Regions from separate parts of the Clostridium sp. Marseille-Q7071 genome, predicted to be linked through region 3. Evidence: riboswitches for the same ligand, from Rfam matches in the RefSeq annotation. Region 3 holds a riboswitch; each other region holds the start of a gene.
The links. A riboswitch is a leader RNA that binds a small molecule or an ion and turns the genes downstream of it on or off. The one in region 3 is predicted to bind magnesium.
Positions count from the first base shown of each region.

Region 1: it holds a riboswitch for magnesium, as region 3 does, so the genes downstream of both, mgtE (magnesium transporter) here and ACWPW7_RS09075 (magnesium transporter) in region 3, are expected to answer to the same signal.
Region 2: it holds a riboswitch for magnesium, as region 3 does, so the genes downstream of both, mgtA (magnesium-translocating P-type ATPase) here and ACWPW7_RS09075 (magnesium transporter) in region 3, are expected to answer to the same signal.

Region 1 covers NZ_CBCOPR010000001.1:492,289-498,434, reverse strand. Annotated here, with positions in the region: partial or broken gene ACWPW7_RS02245 (MFS transporter) at 478-1,650, shown strand; gene ACWPW7_RS02240 (GNAT family N-acetyltransferase) at 1,666-2,604, shown strand; M-box (ykoK) riboswitch at 2,678-2,843, shown strand; gene mgtE (magnesium transporter) at 3,048-4,385, shown strand; rRNA gene ACWPW7_RS02230 (16S ribosomal RNA) at 5,091-6,146, shown strand, end outside.
Region 2 covers NZ_CBCOPR010000001.1:502,023-508,168, forward strand. Annotated here, with positions in the region: gene ACWPW7_RS02260 (tRNA threonylcarbamoyladenosine dehydratase) at 16-810, opposite strand; gene mgtA (magnesium-translocating P-type ATPase) at 1,015-3,660, opposite strand; M-box (ykoK) riboswitch at 4,035-4,195, opposite strand; gene ACWPW7_RS02270 (DUF1015 domain-containing protein) at 4,411-5,655, opposite strand; gene ACWPW7_RS02275 (D-2-hydroxyacid dehydrogenase) at 5,685-6,146, opposite strand, start outside.
Region 3 covers NZ_CBCOPR010000001.1:1,957,233-1,963,378, forward strand. Annotated here, with positions in the region: gene ACWPW7_RS09070 (flotillin family protein) at 1-1,057, shown strand, start outside; M-box (ykoK) riboswitch at 1,497-1,663, shown strand; gene ACWPW7_RS09075 (magnesium transporter) at 1,891-3,153, shown strand; gene asnA (aspartate--ammonia ligase) at 3,400-4,404, opposite strand; gene ACWPW7_RS09085 (M42 family metallopeptidase) at 4,756-5,799, opposite strand; gene ACWPW7_RS09090 (VanW family protein) at 5,983-6,146, shown strand, end outside.

The DNA.
Region 1 (6,146 bases), 1.5 Mb from region 3:
AGAATAAAGTATATTATAGATGTACCACTTTTAAGTTTAATCTATACATTCATAGAATTGTGTTATTAAATTATTTAAGTTTACATTAATATAAAATTGAGAATTGACGATTGATAATGGACGATTATGGTGAATTCTCAGCAAAGCATGAGAATTTTTAAACTGATTAATTTACAAAGCTAATTGAATTTACTTTCATATGCTAATAAAAATAATAAGCTTTTATTAGAAAATAGTTAAAAATCTATGTTTTTTAAGTGAATTTTAAAGAATTTAATTTGTAAGAATTAATTTCAACCACAATTGTGCATTATTTTAAGCTTGAATTAAAATATTAATGGCGTAGATATTAGTTATACATTGACCTTTTATGTAGTTTATCTATATATATTTTATCCAATATTAAATTTTAAAAATATAATGTTACAAATCTATTGAAGTATTCAATAAGTAATAATTATACTATATAATTATTATTTGAAGGGGAAGATTTATTTGAAAAAAAGAAATAGCTTGATGATATTAATTTTTATGTTTATAATCATGATTTTAATAGCTATATCAGATAATATAAAGGGTGTTTTAATTCATACATTCAAAGAAGATTTTTCAATAGATAATTCCAGCATAGGATATATGATTACAATTGGATACATAGGATATATTTCTTTTACATATATAGATGGATTACTTTGCGAAAAAATAGGTCAGAAAAAAGTATTCTTATTAGGGTTGGGGATATGTACTATTACTTTATTTTTATTTTCACAGATATCAAGTTATATTATGCTCCTAATATGTATGTTTTTATTAAATGTTGGGATATCTCTACTTAGCATTAGTATTAATACCCTTGTACCTATTGTCGCCATGAGTTTTCAAGCAATAATAATTAGTGCTACTCATTTTTGTTATGGATTGGGTTCAACGGTAGGACAATATACAACCGGTAGCTTATTAGAAAATGGAGTAAACTAGAGAAGCATTTATCTAGTTATAGCTATACTTTTCTCACTTGCTTTTATAGTATTTATATTCGTTAAAGCACCACATGCACATATAAAGAAAGGAAATAATAAAGTAAATCTATTGTGGATTTTTAAAAATAAGATGGTTTATTTTTATGTACTTGCGTTAGGTTTTTATTGTTTTGCAGAGAGTGGTACATCAAATTGGTTAGTAAATTTTATACAAGAAAGCTTTAGCTATAAACAAAGCTCTACATATTTATCAATATTTTTTACTACACTTACTGTAGGAAGATTATTAGGTGGTTTTGTGGTAGAAAAAAGGGGATACTTAATTTCAGTAATGATGTCTTTATTTATAGGACTTATTTTATATGTATCAAGGATAATAATAGGTAGTAATATCATAGTTTTAGTTTATATATCAGGGTTATTTTTTTCTATAGCTTATCCTACTGTAGTTATTACTATAAGTAAGACTTTTAAGGACGATGCAATATATATTACAGGGGTTATAATTACTGCAGAAAGCATTATAAATATGGTATTAAATAATATTATAGCTAAACTTAATGATTTAATTAATTCAAATTTAGCTTTTTATATAATACCTATGAGTTTACTAATATCTATAATCTTTGTGTCATTAATTTATAAAGATACTAAAAAAACTTTAGCTTAAGGTAGGGATTTTATAATGAATAAAGGAAAATGGGTTAGTTTAAATTTAGCAAATGGAAGTAGAAGAGATTACATAATAAGGGATAGTTTAGGTATAACTATAGGAAGAATATATATAATAGAAATAGATAGTGACAACAGAAGTTGTTTGTTTAGGCTGAAGTTTTATAAAAGTAAAGAGGAAAGTTATGATTATTTAAAAGATACTATTACTCTTATTTTAAATATATTATTTAAGAATAACAAAGTAAATAAGGTTAATGTACTTTGTGGAGAAGATATTAACTTAAATGCCTTTACTAGTTTAGGATTTGATCTTGAGGGAATTATATCAGACAATATAATACATAAATCAAAGTTAGAGCATGAACTTTTATTTGGTATAAATAAAAATAGTTATGAAAGAAACTATATAGAAAAAGAATTAATTTTACATGGGAAAAACATATACTTAAAGATCTTAACTCCAGAAGATTCAGAGGAAATATTAAATTATTATGTTAAAAACAGGGAATATCTTACCCCTTTTGAACCTTTAAGAGATGAAAATTTTTATACTTTAGAAGAGCAATCTACAAGTTTAATTGAAAGTTATAAACAATTTATAAAGGGTCAAGCTGTACATTTTGGAATTTATAAAGAAGGAAAGTTCATAGGTAGAATTAAGATAAATAATATTGTTATGGGTGTGTTTAGAAATGCATTTATTGGATACTCTATAGATGAGAATGAGCAAGGAAAAGGATACATGAAAGAAGCGGTAAAACTTGCAATAGATTATGCTTATGAAGAATTAGAGCTTCATAGAATAGAGGCTAGTACAATGGTATCTAATGAAAAATCGCAAAGAGTATTGAAAAGCTGTGGATTTCAGGAATTAGGTATTAGCAAAGAATATTTATATATAAATGGTAAATGGCAAGATCATGTTGTGTTTTATAGAAACATAAAATAATGAGTATTGGGTTTACTTTTGTAGAGTATAGTAGTATTATAAATATGGTGATGATATAATTCACTAGAAACTTAATAAATCTTGTTAGGTGAGGTTACTGTATGAAAATATGCCACTGCCCAGAAATGTCCAGAGACACCAATGGGTTAGCAGATACTATCGAATTAAGGTTTTATCTAATGTGGCTGAGAATTTCTCTACGTCTTACAGAGCTAAAACTCAACGAGTTGAGGGTGCTTTACATTAATGCATTTTATTGGAGCTTTTAATTTGAGTGTTCTAATCTCTTTACTCGTGGAGTAAAGAGATTTTTAATTTTGATTTTGGAGGTGGCTGTCATGGAAGATGGCGGGAGTTATAGTATTTTGAAAAAATTAATATTCACTGCTATTCATGTAGCCACAAAGAAGATGAATAGCAGTGCCTAATAGGAGGTATTGCATATGGAATTCAAAAAAGTATTAGATTTGATTAAAGCAAGCAAATTTGTTGATGCAAGAAACTTATTAATTGAGGAAAAATCAGTAGATATTGCTCAATTTTTAGAAGAAGTAGATAGAGACAAAATGCTAATTATATTTAGGATTTTACCAAAAGACATAGCTACTGAAGTATTTTCTTATATGTCTACAGAAGATGTACAATATATTATAGAAGCTATAACAGATGATGAGCTTAGCCATATAGTTGATAAATTATTTTTAGACGATACTGTAGATATACTAGAAGAATTACCTGCAAATGTTGTTAAAAAGGTTCTTAAAAACACTAAAGAAGGTAAAAGAAGATTAATTAACACCTTTTTAAATTACCCAGATAATTCTGCAGGTAGCATAATGACTATAGAGTATGTAAGACTTAGAAAAGAAATGACAGTAAAGGAAGCTGTTGATCATATTAAAAGAACAGGGTTAAACAAGGAAACAATAGATACTTGCTATGTAACTAATGAAAAGAGAAAATTAGAAGGTGTATTATCTATTAGAGATTTAATATTAAATGATGATAATGAAATCATTAAAAATATAATGGATGATAATGTTATTTGCGCTCATACATTAGATGACCAAGAAGCAGTAGCGGATTTATTTAAAAAATATGACTTTTTAGCAATGCCAGTAGTAGATAATGAGAATAGATTAGTAGGTATTATAACTATAGATGATATAGTAGATATTATAGAACAAGAAAACACAGAGGATTTTCAAAAGATGGCTGCGATGGGGCCTTCAGAAGAAGAATATCTAAAAACTAGTGTATTTAATTTAGCTAAGAATAGAATAGTATGGCTGTTAGTTCTTATGATATCAGCTACATTTACAGGAAATATAATTAAAAGATATGATGAAGTATTACAATCAGTGGTTATACTAGCAGCATTTATACCAATGCTAATGGATACAGGTGGAAATGCAGGATCACAAGCTTCAACTCTTGTTATAAGGGGATTAGCTTTAGGTGAAATTGAATTAAGTGATGTATTTAAAGTGTTATGGAAAGAGCTAAGAGTTAGTGTTGTTGTTGGTATTGCACTATCAGGAGTAAACTTTTTAAGAGTATATTTTTTAGAAAAAGTAGAATTATATGTAGCAATAACAGTATGTGTGACTTTATTTTTTACAGTAGTAATAGCAAAAGTAGTAGGATGCGTTCTTCCTATAGCTGCTAAAAAGTTAAAACTAGACCCAGCTATAATGGCTAGTCCATTAATAACTACTATTGTGGATGCTTTAGCGTTAATAATATACTTTGGAATGGCAGCGATGTTTTTAGGAATATAGAAAAAGGATTGGTTAGATAAACCAATCCTTTTTTCTATACATGTAAATTTGTTATAAACTTTATAATACTTCTTTAACTACATTTCGTATAGCAATCATCTATTCTATTAAACTTTACTTCTCATTTATTTATTTTCTTATCAGTAGTAATATTATTATAATTTCAAGAAATTATAATAATCGTTTTATATCAATGATAAACTAAGTATGAAATTGAATTTAAAGTTTTACTTTAAAATTTAAGTTTTAATTACATGTGTTTTATTATGGATTTTTATAAGATAAAATGATAAAGAAGGAATAAGTAAAATAAAACTACCCCAGGTGTATCATTATAAAAAAAAACTAGAAATATAAAGAAAAATAGAGAATGTCAAATTTAATAGCGAATTATAAGATATAAAGCATAAATGTGCAGTATACTTTATGATAGTATATTCCTTGTCGCTACGACACAGACTCGGTGGTGACAAGCTGTTCAATTAACTTTTTAAATTAAATTAAAAAAGTTGTTGACAAGCAAAAAAATAAGTGATAAACTGATTAAGCAGTCGAAAAACGACGGTAAAAATTACTAATAATTTGGTCTTTGAAAATTAAACAGAGAAATAGGTAAAACCAGTTAATTCATTGAGTTTCGAAAGAAACTTAGAAATGACTATTATAGTCAGCAAACTTTACTTGAGCAATCAAGATACAAACTTTTAAATTGAGAGTTTGATCCTGGCTCAGGACGAACGCTGGCGGCGTGCCTAACACATGCAAGTCGAGCGATGAAGCTCCTTCGGGAGTGGATTAGCGGCGGACGGGTGAGTAACACGTGGGTAACCTGCCTCATAGAGGGGAATAGCCTCCCGAAAGGGAGATTAATACCGCATAACGTATGAAGGTCGCATGACTTTTATACCAAAGGAGCAATCCGCTATGAGATGGACCCGCGGCGCATTAGCTAGTTGGTGAGGTAACAGCTCACCAAGGCGACGATGCGTAGCCGACCTGAGAGGGTGATCGGCCACATTGGAACTGAGACACGGTCCAGACTCCTACGGGAGGCAGCAGTGGGGAATATTGCGCAATGGGGGAAACCCTGACGCAGCAACGCCGCGTGAATGAAGAAGGCCTTAGGGTTGTAAAGTTCTGTCATATGGGAAGATAATGACGGTACCATATGAGGAAGCCACGGCTAACTACGTGCCAGCAGCCGCGGTAATACGTAGGTGGCAAGCGTTGTCCGGATTTACTGGGCGTAAAGGATGCGTAGGCGGACATTTAAGTCAGATGTGAAATACCCGAGCTCAACTTGGGTGCTGCATTTGAAACTGGGTGTCTAGAGTGCAGGAGAGGAAAGCGGAATTCCTAGTGTAGCGGTGAAATGCGTAGAGATTAGGAAGAACACCAGTGGCGAAGGCGGCTTTCTGGACTGTAACTGACGCTGAGGCATGAAAGCGTGGGGAGCAAACAGGATTAGATACCCTGGTAGTCCACGCCGTAAACGATGAATACTAGGTGTAGGAGGTATCGACCCCTTCTGTGCCGCAGTTAACACAATAAGTATTCCGCCTGGGGAGTACGATCGCAAGATTAAAACTCAAAGGAATTGACGGGGGCCCGCACAAGCAGCGGAGCATGTGGTTTAATTCGAAGCAACGCGAAGAACCTTACCTAGACTTGACATCCCCTGAATTACCTGTAATGAGGGAAGCCCTTCGGGGCAGGGAGACAGGTGGTGCATGGTTGTCGTCAGCTCGTGTCGTGAGATGT
Region 2 (6,146 bases), 1.5 Mb from region 3:
GTAAAATATTTCAAATTATAATTTTAATACTTTCTTACTGTCTTCTATTCTAAGAACTTCTTCTATTAAATCGTTTATAACTTCCCCACCTATTATCATTCCCGCAACTGGTGGTACAAACGATATGCTTCCTGGTATTTGTCGTTTTGCAGTACATTTTTTAGAACCACCAGTACATACACAACCTGTTTTGCAAGTTATAACATCTTCTGTTTTAGGTTTTCTTGGCATCTCTTCAGAATATAGCACTTTAGCTTTTTTAATTCCTCTTTTTCTAAGCTCATGTCTCATTACTTTGGCTAATGGGCATATCTTTGTATCATATATATCTGCTATTTTAAATTGAGTAGGATCTAGCTTATTACCTGTACCCATAGAACTTAATATTGGTATGCTTTTTTCATCACAATAAACTATTAAAGCTATTTTAGATGATACTGTATCTATAGCATCTACTACATAATCTACATCATCTGTAATTATCTCTTGAATATTATCTTTAGTTACAAAGGTTTGATGAGTTATAACATTACATTTAGGATTTATTTCAAGAACTCTATTTTTCATAGTTTCTACTTTGCTTTTTCCTATAGTTTTATAGGTTGCATGTATCTGTCTATTTATATTAGTTAAACATATTTCATCATCATCTATTAATATAAGTGTTCCTACACCGCTTCTTGCTAATGCTTCTGTAGTAAAGCTTCCAACTCCACCTATTCCAAATATTACAACTTTACTTTCTTTTAACTTATCTAATGAAGCTTTTCCAATTAAAAGCTCTGTTCTTGACAGTGAATGTTGAGCCACAAAATCACTCCTTTATTTTTTTCTTATAAACATATTAAATAATAATTCTTTTCAATTGAATTATCAAGAGAAATGTTATTAATCAAATATATTCTTATATTTGATTCTCATATTATTAATTGTAATATACAGGTATCTATATGCTACTAAAAAACTCAAACATTCATTATAGAATGTTTGAGCTCTTTAATATAATTATTTTAATTATAACCATCTATTAAATTTTTTAATATACATAGTTTTTACTATTTGAGTTAGTATACAATAGGATAAAAGATTTCCAATAAGCCATGGAAAATAGGATAATGGTAATGCTTGAAGTCCTATTGATGCCCCAAAAGAAGTAAATGGTATAAATATACCTACTACAACTATAACACCTGTTAATAATAAAACTGGAGCTGTTGCTCTACTTTGAATAAATGGTATTTTCTTAGTTCTAATCATATGAACCACTAAAGTTTGTGATAATAGTCCTTCTACAAACCAACCAGATTGGAATAATGCTTGCATTGCTGGAGTATTTGCCTTAAATACAAACCACATTACTAAATAGGTAATTATATCAAATATAGAACTTATTGGTCCTATAAAAATCATAAACCTACTAATATCATCTGCATTCCATTTCCTTGGCTTTTTCAAATATTCTTGATCCATAGTATCCCATGGAATTGATATTTGAGAAATATCATAAAGTAAGTTTTGTACTAAAAGATGAATAGGAAGCATTGGTAAGAATGGTAAAAATGCACTAGCAATTAATACACTAAATACATTCCCAAAGTTTGAGCTTGCAGTCATTTTAATATACTTTATTATATTTCCGAAAACTCTTCTTCCTTCTATTACCCCTTCTTCAAGTACCATTAGATTTTTTTCAAGTAAAATTATATCTGCTGATTCCTTTGCTATATCTACCGCAGTATCTACTGATATACCTACATCAGCCTGACGAAGAGCTGCAGCATCATTGATGCCATCTCCCATAAATCCTACAGTATGCCCTTTATTCTGTAATACTTTAATAATTCTTGACTTTTGAAGTGGAGAAAGCTTAGCAAATACATTAGTGTTATCTACTAATTTTGACAATTCCTCATCATTGATTTTTTCTATATCAGAGCCAAGAAGTATATTATCTACTATTAAACCAACTTCTTTACATATCTTTTTCGTTACTGCATCATTATCACCAGTTAATACTTTTACATTTACTCCATTTTCTTTTAATGCTTTTATTGCTTCTGCTGCTGACTCCTTTGGTGGATCCAAGAATCCTATATATCCCATAAGGACCATATTGCTTTCATCCTTTATACTGAATGTGTTTTCGTCAGGAATATCATTTTTTTGTGCAACTGCAATAACTCGCATACCTTCATTATTTAATTTAGTAACCATATTAAGAACTTTATTCTTTATTTTTTCTGTAAGTTCTACTACTTCTCCGTTATATTCTGCAAAAGTACATATTGAAAGCATTTCTTCAACGGCACCCTTTGTTACAAGTTGTCTTTTTCCATCCTTATTTTTTAATACCACTGACATTCTTCTTCTTGAAAAGTCAAATGGGATCTCATCAACTTTCATATAATTTTTTTCAAGTTCATTAAAACCTTGATCTTTTCCATGTTCTAATATTGCAACATCCATTAAATTACGAAGTCCAGTTTGATAAAAACTATTTAAATAAGCATGTCTCAATACTCTTATATCTTCTTCTCCATTAATATTTAAATGTCTTTCTACAACTATCTTGTCAAGAGTAAGAGTACCTGTTTTATCAGTACATAATACATCCATAGCTCCAAAGTTTTGTATAGCATCTAGTTTTTTTACTACAGTTTTACGCTTAGCCATTGAAACAGCACCCTTAGCAAGATTGGAAGTTACAATCATAGGAAGCATTTCAGGTGTAAGTCCTACTGCAATAGATACTGCAAAAAGAAGTGCTTCTAACCATCTACCTGTGGTTATTCCGTTTATAAAAAATACTATAGGTACCATTATAAGCATAAATTTTATAAGTAATACACTTACACTATTTACACCTTTTTCAAAGCTTGTTTTAACTCTTGGTCCTGAAAGTGAAGATGCCATAGAACCAAAGTAAGTATCATCTCCTGTTGCAATTACTACAGCGGTTGCACTTCCACTAATAATATTTGTCCCTAATAAACAAATATTATCAAGTTCAGTTACTCCCAAATCCTTATCCTTTTCTTTTAAATTTGGATATTTTTCAACAGGCTCTGATTCCCCAGTAAGTGATGACTGACTAACAAACAAGTCTTTACTTGCTATTATTCTTATATCAGCAGGTATCATATCACCTGCAGCAAGGTACACTATATCTCCCGGAACAATTTCTACTATATCTATTTCTTTTTTTCCCATATCTTGTCTATCAACTAATGTAGTAGTTTTTACTAATGCCTTTAATTTTTCTGCTGCTTTACTAGATTTAAATTCTTCAGAAAATTTTAATAATCCGCTAATGATTACCATTATACTAATGATTATTACCGTTATATAACTTTTGTCTTCTGGTGCAGCAAGAATAATATCAGTTATTAAGGATACAACGGCAAGTACTACTAATACTATGATAAATGGATTTATAAAAGCTTTAATTAACTCTATAAACCATGGTGTTGGTCTTTCATATGCTATTTGATTTAGTCCATATTCTTCAATTCTATCTTCTATATCTGTGTTAGATAGTCCATTAATATCTGTGTTAAGTTCTTTATAAATTTTTTCTAAATTCATCTTACTAAAACTAATAAGTCTGTTTACAGAATTTTCTACTCGCTTTTCTATATTCATATTTCTTTTTTTAATCATAATTCACACCTCCAAATTCTAAAAAAGACAATAAAAAACTAAAGGTTAATAAAAATATTTTTTAAACCTTTTTAAAATAGTATTTAATTTGAGGCCAATAAATATACGAATTATATTCAATAAAGAAACAGTGAAGATAATAAATTTGATTAACAAAAATGCATATATTTTAAGAAGATATATTTGATAGGTTTTATCAAACTCCTGTGAGAAAAAATAGAGTTTGACATTAAATGTCCATTATTCTTTAAATATATATCGTTACCTCCACTGTCCGTACTACTACTGCCAGCCTCCATTCTTTCCACCTCCTGAAAATTCAAAATAAATTAAAAAAACCTCGTCAAAACTTAAACATGACGAAGGCATTATAAACAACACTTTCTCGTCCAAGTTTTGGCTCTGCAAGGCAATGAAATTGCATTAGATTAAGCCTTCTTTGTTCGGCAAAACCTGCTAACCAGTTAAGAATGTTTCCACTCTTTCACGGCAGCAACCCGTATCCTTGTAGTAACCTCACCTACCGAGGTATATTTAATTTTCACTATTATTGTATTCTTATCAATTATATATGTCAACGTTTATTTTATTAAATTACGTTAAGATTATGTTAAGTTACTAATTCATCTAATAAGTTATCTATAACAATTAGCTTTCTTTGGAATTATTATTAATAGTATTTCAATAAAATATATCTCATAAAAGACTCAAACATTCATACAAAATGTTTGAGTCTTTTATAAAATATATTTATTTTAGCTCGTGAACGAATATTCCACTTCTTAGTTTTGGTTCAAACCAAGTTGATTTTGGTGGCATAACTTCTCCTGCATCAGCTATGTTCATAAGTTCAACTATACTTGTAGGGTACATTGAGAATGCTACTTTCATACCATTATCAACTCTTTTTTCAAGTTCTTTAAGTCCTCTTATTCCACCAATAAAATCTATTCTATCACTAGTTCTTGGATCTTCTATACCAAGTAATGGCCTTAATAGATTATTTTGTAATATTGAAACATCTAAACTTGCTACTGGATCTTTCTCATCAAAAGTCTCCTTTTTAGCAGTTAACTTATACCACTTTTTATCTAAGTACATTCCAAAAGTACCTTTTTCTTCTGGTTTATATTGATTACAACAGTTATAAGCCTCCATATCAAACTTTTCAGATACCTTGCTTAAAAACTCCTCTGTAGAAAGATCATTTAAATCTTTTACAACTCTATTATAATCCATAACATATAAATCTTCCGCCGGGAAAATTACAGATAAAAAGAAATTGAATTCCTCTTCTCTAGTATATTGTGGATTTTGCTCTCTTCTTAATTGTCCAACTTTAACAGCTGATGCTGCTCTATGATGACCGTCAGCAATATATAAATATTTAACTTCTTTAAATAAATTTTCTAATTTACCTACAGTATTTTTATCATTTATAACCCATACAATATGAGTTATTCCATCTTCTGAAACAAAATTATATTCCGGCTCTTTTTTAGTCCATTCTATAACAATTTTATCAATTTCAGATACATTCTTATAAGTTAAAAATATTGGACCTGTATTTGCATTACAATAATCAACATGATTAATTCTATCTTGCTCTTTCTCTGCCCTTGTATGCTCATGTTTTTTGATTATATCTTTCATATAATCATCGATAGAAGTGCATCCTACTATACCTGTTTGAACTCTTCCATCCATTATTTGTCTATATATATACATACAAGATTCATTATCTCTTATATATACTTTTTCATCTATCATGTTATAAAGATTTTCTCTAGCCTTTTCATAAACAATCTTATCATATTGATTTATACTTGGTTCTAGGTCTATTTGAGCTTTATCAACATGCAAGAAAGAGTATGGGTTTCCTTTTACCATCTCTCTTGCTTCTTCAGTGTTCATAACATCATAAGGTAGTGCAGCAACTTTATCTACCAACTCTTTTTGTGGTCTTATCCCTTTAAACGGTCTTACTACAGCCATTTTTCGTCCTCCTCTGTATTTTTAGAATATTATTTAAAGAATTCAGTAATAATACTTACTATTTCTTCTCCAATTCTTGTTTGAGCTTCAACAGTTGAAGCACCTATATGTGGTGTAACAGATACCTTAGGGTGATTTACAAGCTCAGTATTTTTAGTTGGTTCTTCCGCAAATACATCTATTCCTGCTGCTTTTATTTTACCACTATTTAAAGCTTCTATTAATGCTGCTTCATCAACAACTCCACCTCTAGCACAATTAATTAAATATGCTCCATCTTTCATCATATCAAATTGAGCCTTACTTATAGTAGCACCTTTATCTTTTGCAAATGGAATGTGTAAAGATAAATAATCTACTTGTGGTAATAATTCTTCTAGAGTAGCATATTCAAATTCATTGCATCCTTCGACTTTACCACTTCTATTTGTATATATAACTCTCATTCCTAATGCATTTGCTCTTTTAGCTAATTCTTTAGCAATTCTTCC
Region 3 (6,146 bases):
ATATAAAGATAGAGAAAAATTTGTTTCTCGAGTTCAAGAAGTTGCAGCTGTAGATTTGGCAGAGTTAGGATTAGAAATTAAAGCTTTTACTATTAAGGATCTATCCGACAATGATAACTATTTAGTTAATTTAGGTCGCCCAAGGGTTGCTCAAGTTAAAAGAGATGCTGATATTGCACAGGCAGAGGCACAAAAAGAAACTCATGTAAAAACTTCTCAAGCTTATAGAGAAGGAGAGGCAGCTAAAATACTTGCAGAAACTCAAATTGCAGAATCTAACAAAGAAAAAGAATTAAAGGTTCAAGCTTATAGGAAAGAGCAAGAAAGTGCAAAGGCTATATCAGACCTCGCATATCAAATTGAAAGTAACAAGGTTCAAAAAGAAGTTACAGAAACACAAATGCAAGTCGAAATATTAAGAAAACAAAAAGAAAGAGAACTTGCTGATGAAAATATGAAGATAGAGCTTGTTAAGAAGGAAAGAGAAATAGAAATTGCTACTCAAGAATCTTTAAGAAAGGAAAGAGAGCTTGAAGCAACCATTAAAAAACAAGCAGATGCTAATAAATACAAACAAGAAAAAGAGGCAGAAGCAGTTAAATTTAAAGAAATTGCTGATGCTGAAGCTAGAGCAAGAGCCATAGAGCTTGAAGGTAAGGCTAAAGCAGAAGCATTAAAACTTCAAGGTATGGCAGAAGTAGATATTATACGAGAAAAAGGACGTGCAGAGGCGGAAGCAATGATGAAAAAAGCAGAAGCTTTTAAAATGTATAATGATGCTGCAGTTACCCAAATGATAATAGATAAGCTACCAGATATAGCAAAAGCAGTTGCGGATCCATTATCAAAAACTGAGAAAATTGTTATTATAGATAGTGGAGAGGGAAGTGGAAAAGGAGCTTCAAAAGTTACTAAGTATGTAACTGATATAATGAGCTCTCTTCCTGAAACCGTTAATGCATTAACTGGAGTAAATATAAATGATTTATTTAAAAGCAAAACTGAGGAAATACAAAATAAGGATGAAAAAGTAGAGCATAAAGAAATAGAAAAATAAAATAAAGTGGTGACTAATTCACCACTCTATTTTATAGATAAACTACTTTTAAAATTAATGTATAGCTGAATATAGCTACACTCTTAAGGATTTTAATTCACAATTCACAATGCAAAATTCATAATTATGGATATTTCTCAGCAAAGGCTGAGAAATTTAGAATTGATTATTCCTTGAAATTACAAGGCAACTTTTCATGAATGATTAGCAATTACATTGCTAGTCAAAGAGTACATTAAAGAAATTATTTTGCCTAAAAATAATTTCAACCTTAATTGTGCATTGTGAATTTTGAATTTTGCATTGATTAATCAACAATATTATTAATTTTTCATCAAAATCTTATTAAATTAGCTACTGATAGGGTTACATTTAAAGCTATTTATTGTATAATATAGGAGAAGGTATTTTATATGCTTTAATTAAGTTAAACAATTTAAATAATTAACGTTAGGTGAGGCTCCTATATAGATATACGCTACTGCCCCGAAACATCGAGAGATGCCAATGGGTTAACAGGTACTACCGAATCAAGGTTTTACTTAATGTAGCTGGCATAATGTCCAAAGCTATATAGTGCTAAAGCTCAAACATAGTTTTATGGCTAGAGATCTCACTTTATTTAAGTGAGTTTTTTATTGTGTATAAATATATTTTCTATAAGAAAAATTTTAATATAAATTTATTTTAGGTGGTGAGTTTGAATGGAAAGTGGCCCTCGAATTAGAGAGTCAAAGTTAAAATTAAATAAATTCCAGAGAAATATTTATGATTTAATAGCTTTCTGTTCAAAAAGATAATTAGATATTTCTCTGGTAAAAGGAGGAGTATCTATGAAAAAACTAAATGAATTCTTTTTAAGCAATATTTTAAATGCCTATATTTATGATGAATTAGATGATAATATAGGTAAATTAATAGATATATATGTAACTACAGAATCAGGATATCCAAGGGCTATAGGATACAAGATTAAGAAAGGTAAGGAATTGTTAAACTTTGAATTTAGAAATATAGATATCTATAAAGAAAAATCAACTTATATGGTAAAGATTATAGGAGCAAAAGATATTATCCCTAGGAGGTACTCCTATCTATTATCTAAAAATCTTTTGGATAAACAAATTGTGGATATTAATGGTAAAAAAGTTATTAAAGTTAATGATTTAAAGATGATAAAGACAGCAGGAGAAATAAGAGTTTTAGAAGTGGAATCTGGATTACTATCTTTATCACGAAGATTTGGAATGGAAAGTCTAGTCAAAGGATTTTGTAGATTTGTAAATAAGGAAGTAAAAGATGATTCTATAACTTGGGAAAGTGTTCAATCTATAGAAATGATTGACGATAGGTTAAGACTTAGTGAACCATATAAGAAGCTTACAGAACTTCATCCTGTAGAACTTGCAGAAATTGTTGAGGGATTATCTTCAGAGGATAGAAGAAAAATATTTGAAAGCTTAAGAAATGATTTTGCAGCAGATACATTAGAGGAATTAGAAACGGAAATCCAAATAGATATTTTAAAAAATCTTAGTAGTGGAAAGGCAAAGGAAATATTAGATGTTATGCCTAATGACGAAATTGCTGATATTTTAGAAGACATGGATGATGAAACTAAGGAGAATTTATTAATAAATATTGATGATGAAGATGAGCTAGAGATAAGGGATCTTATGGAATATGAAGATGAAATGGTAGGTAGCATAATGAACACTGACTTCATTTCTCTAAATATTGATATAACTGCTAGTGAAACCATTGATATTTTAAGAGCACTAAAGCCAGACGACGAGGTTGCACATTACATTTATATAGTAGATCAGAATGAAAAACTTCAAGGTTTTATATCTTTAAGAGATTTAATTTTAGCAGATCCCAATTCAAAATTAAAATCTATAATGAATACAAAAGTTTTACTAGTAAAAGATAGTGATGACATAGAAAAAGCTGTTCAACTTTCAGTAAAATATGAACTCTATTCATTACCAGTAGTAGATGAGGAAGAGAAATTATGTGGTGTGGCAGTGATGAGTGATATTATTGAAGAATTATTAACACCTAGCTGGAAGAGAAAACTTAAAAAATCAAGTTAATATATAGTTTCATAATATAAAGATGTATGTTATGAAACTATATATTTATGAAAAATCGTGACTTTTAGTCACGATTTTTTTAACTCACAGAAGAGTATAAAAAATTAGAATTATTATAATAGCCATAGAGAACAGATATAGAAATAATTTAAAACTATCATGATGTAAATTACTACATGATAGTTTTAAAAGGATAATTTATAGTTCTCTAAAGATATATTTTTTAATAGAAATAATAAATACTTTTTACAATAAGTGTATATTGTGTTTTTTACATTCATCTATCATATCTAAAGGCCAAATTGAGGATTGTACTTCACCAATATGTATCTTGTTTAAAAAATACATACACATTCTAGATTGACCTATACCTCCACCGATGGTATAAGGAAGTTCATCCTTAAGTATTGAACTATGAAATTGAAAATTTCTTTTAAAATCTGAGTTTGTAACTTTAAGTTGATGATCTAAAGCGGCACTATCTACTCTTATACCCATAGAAGAAAGCTCTAAACCTTCCTCAAGTAATGGATTCCAAAAGATTATATCGCCGTTTAACTCCCAGTCATCATAGTCAGCTGCACGATTATCATGTTTTTTTCCTGAAGCCAATTCTTTTCCTATTCCAGTAATAAAAATTGTACCATACTCTTTAGAAGCAAGATTTTCTCTTTCCTTAGATGACAAATTAGGATACTCATCTTCTAGTTCTTGAGAAGTAATAAAGGTTATTTTAGACGGAAGTTTTTTACCTAAATGAGGATATTTTTCAAAAAGGTAGTCTTCTGTATTTTGAAACACGGAATAAATACTTTCTACAGTATTTTTTAGATAGTCTAAATTTCTTGAAGATTTATCTATAACTTTTTCCCAATCCCATTGATCTACATAGATAGAGTGAATATTATCTAAATGCTCATCTCTTCTAATTGCATTCATATTAGTATAAAGGCCTTCTTCCACTTGAAAATCATATTCATGAAGTGCAAGCCGTTTCCACTTTGCAAGAGACTGGACTATTTCTAATTCTTCACCAGTATGAAGTATGTCAAAAGAAACAGGTCTTTCAACTCCATTTAAGGTATCATTAAGTCCTGATGATTTTCTTACAAATAGTGGTGCTGAAACTCTAGAAAGATTAAGAGTTTTAGCTAAATTTTTTTCATAAAATACTTTTATTTCCTTGATTGCCTTTTGAGTTTCCTTAATAGTCATTGATGGAATGTAAGGAGTTTTGCTTAAGCTAATCATAGAAACACCCCCTTTAATTGTAATATCATAATTTAAAATGCCAAAGATGTAAAGCTTATTAACAAAAAATATATAATATTCATTATTTGTTTTAAATTTATCAAAGTAAATATAGATATATTACTTTCAAATTTAATCTATGCATTTATTATAATTATGTTATTTAATTATTTTAATTTCTACCGTATATTTTTACTAGTAATACAACTGCTAGTTTTTTTGGGGGAAGTTACTACGTAACTTCAAAAACAAATCAATTTTAAATTTTTCAACTTTTTCTGAGAAATATCCTCAATTGTGAATTTTGCATTGTGAATTGAAAAAGTCGTGGTACAATTACCACGACTTTTACTATTTAACCTCTTCTTGAATATACTTAACTATTAAATCAACTGTAGCTAAAACAGAATCAATATGGGTTCTCTCATATCCATGAGAAGCGAATATTCCAGCTCCAATTAATGCAGTTTTAATATCATAGCCCGCTCTTAATGCTGCAGAAGCATCAGAACCATAGTTAGGATATACATCAATTCTATAATCAATATTATGAATTTTGCAAAGTTCAGTTAATCTTACTCTTAATTCTACGTCATAAGGACCAGAAGAATCTTTAGCAGCTATACAGCAGGCATATTCTGTAGAATTTTGTTCAAGTCCAGGGCACCCCATATCAACAGCGATAAATTCTTTTGTATTTTCAGGTATTGAAGAAGAAGCTCCATGCCCTATTTCTTCATAGTTACTTATAAATATGTTTATTGTATGAGGAAGCTCTATTTTATTTTCTACAATATACTTTAATGTGTATAATAATATTCCTACACTAGCTTTGTCATCTAAGTGTCTTGATTTTATAAATCCACTTTCAGTAAACCTAGTTCTTGTATCAAAGCATATAAAATCTCCAATTTCAATTCCTAAATTTTCAACATCTTCTTTAGAAGATACTTTCTCATCTAGAATTACTTCCATATTTTCAGCAGATCTTTTTAAATCTCTAGCTTCTGAACCGCTAATGTGAACAGATGGTTTTATAGTCTGAATTGTGCCTTCAAAGGTTTTGCCATAAACAGTTTCAATAGTGCAATTTTCACCTTCAATTGATGTCATCATATATCCACCTAGTGGAGTTAAAGATAGTTTCCCATTGCTTTTTATACCACTAACCATAGCTCCTAAAGTATCTACATGAGCAGATAAGGTTTTTTGGTATTCATTGTTTTTACCTTTTATTGTAGCGATAAGTGCACCTTTATTTGTAGTTTTATATTCTATATTTAGTTTGTCTAGTTCACTTTTTATATAACTCATTATTTTTGTAGAATATCCAGATGGACTTGGTATTAATAATATATTTTTTAGATAATTTTTAATTTCGTCTATATTGTACATAATAACACCCCTTAATTGTAATATATGTATTTAATGCCATTTATTAATAGTATCATTGTTTTTAATATTATCATAAGGAAATAAAAAAATCTATGTTTTGTTATATATAAAAAACTATTTTTCTATTTTGTTTATGCTTAATCTATAAATACATTCATATAATTAATTATGGAGGTGTATTATGTGAAGAATAAAATACTATCAACAACATTAATTATAGTTCTTTTTTTACTCTGTGGAATTTTATCTTTTAGTTTTTTTATGATAAGAAAATATGATAAATTAATATATCCTAATGTACATGTTGAAAATATTCCTGTGTATGATTTAGAGATAGAAAAAAGCAA